Regions from separate parts of the Marinomonas posidonica IVIA-Po-181 genome, predicted to be linked through region 1. Evidence: predicted binding sites of a transcription regulator. Region 1 holds the regulator's gene; the other holds the start of a gene.
What was found. The regulator sigma-54, encoded in region 1, starts transcription at its own class of promoters, with help from an activator protein. The targets are predictions, from matches to a motif close to TGGCACNNNNNTTGCTNT.
Positions count from the first base shown of each region.

Region 2: glnA (glutamate--ammonia ligase) is a predicted target of sigma-54. The motif match lies at 1,152-1,169, and genes of this name have one in related genera.

Region 1 covers NC_015559.1:2,150,274-2,152,469, forward strand. The annotation lists gene lptB (LPS export ABC transporter ATP-binding protein) at 1-262, shown strand, start outside; gene MAR181_RS10100 (RNA polymerase factor sigma-54) at 338-1,828, shown strand; gene ptsN (PTS IIA-like nitrogen regulatory protein PtsN) at 1,845-2,196, shown strand, end outside.
Region 2 covers NC_015559.1:3,279,668-3,281,863, forward strand. The annotation lists gene thiI (tRNA uracil 4-sulfurtransferase ThiI) at 1-917, opposite strand, end outside; gene glnA (glutamate--ammonia ligase) at 1,250-2,196, shown strand, end outside.

The DNA of each region.
Region 1 (2,196 bases):
TCCTAAGTTCATCTTATTAGATGAACCTTTTGCTGGTGTCGATCCTATTTCTGTGGGTGATATCAAACTCATTATTAAACATTTACAGGACAGCGGCATTGGCGTTTTAATTACCGATCACAATGTTCGAGAAACCTTGGACATTTGCGATAAAGCCTATATCGTAGGCAACGGTTATATCATTGCCTCTGGTGAAGCCAGCGACATTATCAATAACGAACAAGTGAAAAAAGTCTATTTAGGCGACGACTTCCGCCTGTAACCCCTTATCATTGTTGTAGAAAGGGAGTAGTATGCATAACTCGTTCCAATTTAATAAAACAGACAGAGTTGCTCCATGAAGCAGTCTTTACAGCTAAAGCTCGGTCAACAATTAACCATGACCCCACAACTGCAGCAAGCCATTCGCTTGCTGCAGCTTTCGACGCTGGATTTAAAGCAGGAAATTCACGAATTTCTTGAATCTAATCCATTACTCGAGCTAGACGATGACGAAACCACATCGCCTGAACTTCCCACTAGCATTGAAGCAAAAACGGACACCGAAACCAATAAGGACAACAATCTCAATGATAATGAATCAGGCGAAGAAGCACGTTTAGAATCCGAGTGGACAGAAAGCATCCCTGAAGAACTCTCCATTGATAGTAATTGGGATGACACTTATCAAAGTTCTGCGGCGGTCAGTGATTCCAATAGTTTTGACAATGAAATGGACTTCGAAAGCCGCAACGCCCCGGCTGAAAGCATTCAAGACCATTTGATCTGGCAATTGAACCTCACTCACATGTCCGATCGAGACCTGGAAATTGCTTACGCTATTGTGGATTGTGTTCAACCCGATGGGTATTTAAGCACCACGCTAGAAGACATTTTAGAATCTTTAAGCTTGGACCTTGAAGAGCTCGAGCTAGATGAGATTCACGCCGTACAACACAGATTACAAAGGTTTGATCCTATTGGCGTATGCTCAACCGACCTACGCGATTGCCTACTGGTTCAATTTGAAGCGTTTCAGGATCACCCTCTTTATAAAAGCACACAAAATCTGATTAGCCATTATCTACCTCTTTTAGGCAGCCGAGACTTTGTCCAACTAAGTCGCAAAACCAAGCTAAAAGACGAAGCGTTAAAAGAAGTCATTCATCTAATCCAACAACTTAACCCTCGACCTGGCTCCGCCATCGATGAAGACGATACGGATTATGTGATTCCTGATGTTTCAGTCAAAAAACGCAACGGCACCTGGCAGGTTGAGTTAAATAACGACGCTTTACCACCTATTAAAATCAATGAAACCTACTCTGCCATGGCAAATACCGCGTCAACGGCAGAAGATGTCAGCTATATTAAAAACTCTCTACAAGAAGCCAAATGGTTCATGAAGAGTTTACAAAGCCGTAATGAAACACTGTTAAAAGTCGCTAGCTGCATTGTCAGTCGACAAATTGATTTCTTTGAATTAGGTGAAGAAGCCATGAAACCCATGGTTCTTCATGATGTTGCGGAAGAAGTTGGGATGCACGAATCAACGATCTCACGTGTCACCACGCAAAAATATATGCACACACCAAAAGGCATTTTTGAGCTGAAATTCTTCTTCTCCAGCCATGTAAACACCGCTTCTGGTGGCGAATGTTCTTCCACCGCGATTCGAGCTATGATTAAAAAGTTGGTCGCCGATGAACCTGCTAAAAAACCGTTAAGCGATAACAAATTGGCCACCATTTTAGCCGATCAAGGCATTCAAGTTGCACGACGAACCGTTGCAAAATATCGAGAGGCGATGAACATCCCTCCTTCAAATGAACGTAAAAGATTGATTTAACAGGTATAAAGTTATCATGCCATTAAACTCACTAGTAAAAGCCGAACTCGTACTTGCCAAACAAGACATTGTCAGCAAAAAGCGCGTTCTAGAAAGCTTAGCCGAGATCACCTCCAATCGCTTGCACTGCGACAATGAAGCTGTGTATGACGCGTTATTAGGCCGTGAAAAATTAGGCAGTACAGGCATTGGTAATGGCATTGCCATTCCTCATTGTCGCTTGGAATCCGCCAATCATACTGCGATCGTGGTGATGTCGTTACAAACACCTATCGACTTTGATTCAATTGATAAACAGCCTGTGGATTTGATTTTTGCCCTCATCGTACCTCCGAATGAATGCGATCATCATTTATCTACCTTGGCAC
Region 2 (2,196 bases), 1.1 Mb from region 1:
TGATCAATGACTTTTAAATTAATCAAGGTTTGACTGGAAACCTGCGCGACACTTTCACCCGTTACCAAGGCTTTGGCCCCAACGCCTTCCATGACTTCTGACGCCGCTCTTAGCATCATACGTTTCAGTACCACACCCATTTCGGAATTATCGACCTTAGTCAGAATCTCACCAACAACCGCTTCGAAAGGAATGGTAATGAACTTAACATTCAATGAGGATCCGTATTTTTCCCAAATGTAATTCGACACTTGCTTCACACCAATTTCATGGGCATCACCGCCAAGATTAAAAAAGCAAAAATGCGTTTTCAATCCGCGACTCATTGTAAGATATGAACTCACGGTTGAATCAAAGCCACCAGAGATGAGTGATAAAACAGAATCCTGCGACCCTAATGGATAACCACCGAGACCTTCCACTCGTTGCTCAATGATCCAGACACGGTCATCGCGAATATCAATTGGGACTAACACATCTGGATTTTTTAAGCGCACACCCAATGCACCACTTTTGGCCTTTAGACATCCGCCAATATAACGCTCAGCTTCAACAGAAGAGAAATCATGCTTACCAACACGCTTGACCCTCACCGCAAACACCGCATCTTTTAAATCCGCTTCATAGGAGGATAAAGCTTCATCGACTATGTTATCCAAAGTCGTGAGCGGAAACTCTCTGACAAATTGGAAGTGAGCAATACCAGCGACTCGAGAAAGCGCATCGGTGAAATCCTCACGTAACTCATCGCGATTAGACAATACTTCGATGAAATCCCAGTTTCCCGCGACCACCACCTCCGAGTCATATTTCTTTAACACCAACTTGAGATTATGTCTTAACTGTTTGATAAAGGCTTTTCTGACAGGACGACTTTTGATGGTGATTTCAGGGAAGAACTTAACGATAAATTTCATAGAGCTTGCGGGTAAAATACCAAGTGGTTAAAAAGAAAGCGCATTATAAAGAAAAGGACAGGGATACGAAAACTTTATATTTGCACCAAAAAGAATCACGACATCAATTATTGCACCAACACAGTTCATTATGCATATATTATGCTATTTGAGTGGTCATTAATCTGTGCACAAAAAATAACCTATCGTTTTATCTATATGTTTTTTATGGTTTTTTTTATTCGCACAAACTTCTGGCACAGCTTGTGCTTTATATTGGGGAAATCGTGCTTTGCATTGAAGCACTATCAAACGAAAAGCTATTTTGCTTTAACAACGACTGGAGAATAACTATGTCAGACAAGACCCTTGCCTTGATTGCCGAGCATGACGCGAAGTGGGTTGACCTTCGTTTTACTGATTTTAAAGGTAAAGAACAGCACGTTTCGATTCCGGCTGTTACTGTTGATGAAGAGTTCTTTGAAAATGGTCAGATGTTTGATGGTTCTTCCATCGCTGGCTGGAAAGGCATTAACGAATCAGACATGATCATGATGCCACAAGATGACACGGCAATTATTGACCCTTTCACTGAAGAGCCTACGGTTATTGTTCGTTGTAACATCATCGAACCTTCTACTATGCAAGGTTATGACCGCGATCCACGTTCTGTTGCATTGCGCGCTGAAGAGTTCCTAAAATCAACAGGTCTTGGCGACACGGCTTTCTTTGGTCCAGAACCAGAATTCTTCGTATTTGACGACGTTCGCTGGAAAGCTGACATGTCTGGTTGTTCTGTAGAAATCAATGCAGAAGAAGCCGCTTGGGCATCTAACTCTAAAATCGAAGGCGGTAACATGGGTCACCGTCCTACCGTGAAAGGCGGTTACTTCCCAGTACCTCCTGTAGATTCTCATCACGACCTACGTTCTGCAATGTGTGGCGCGATGGAAACAATGGGACTAGAAATAGAAGTTCATCACCATGAAGTAGCGACGGCTGGTCAAAACGAAATCGGTGTTAAATTTAACACTATGGTTAAGAAAGCCGATGAAGTACAAGTACTTAAGTACTGCGTACACAATGTTGCTCACGCTTACGGCAAGACAGCGACTTTCATGCCTAAACCAATCGTTGGCGACAACGGTTCTGGTATGCACGTTCACCAATCTTTCTGGAAAGATGGCGTTAACCAGTTCGCTGGTGACCAATACGCTGGTCTATCTGAAACAGCGCTTTACTACATTGGCGGTATCATTAAGCACGCTAAAGCATTGAATGCGTTTACCAACGCTTCAAC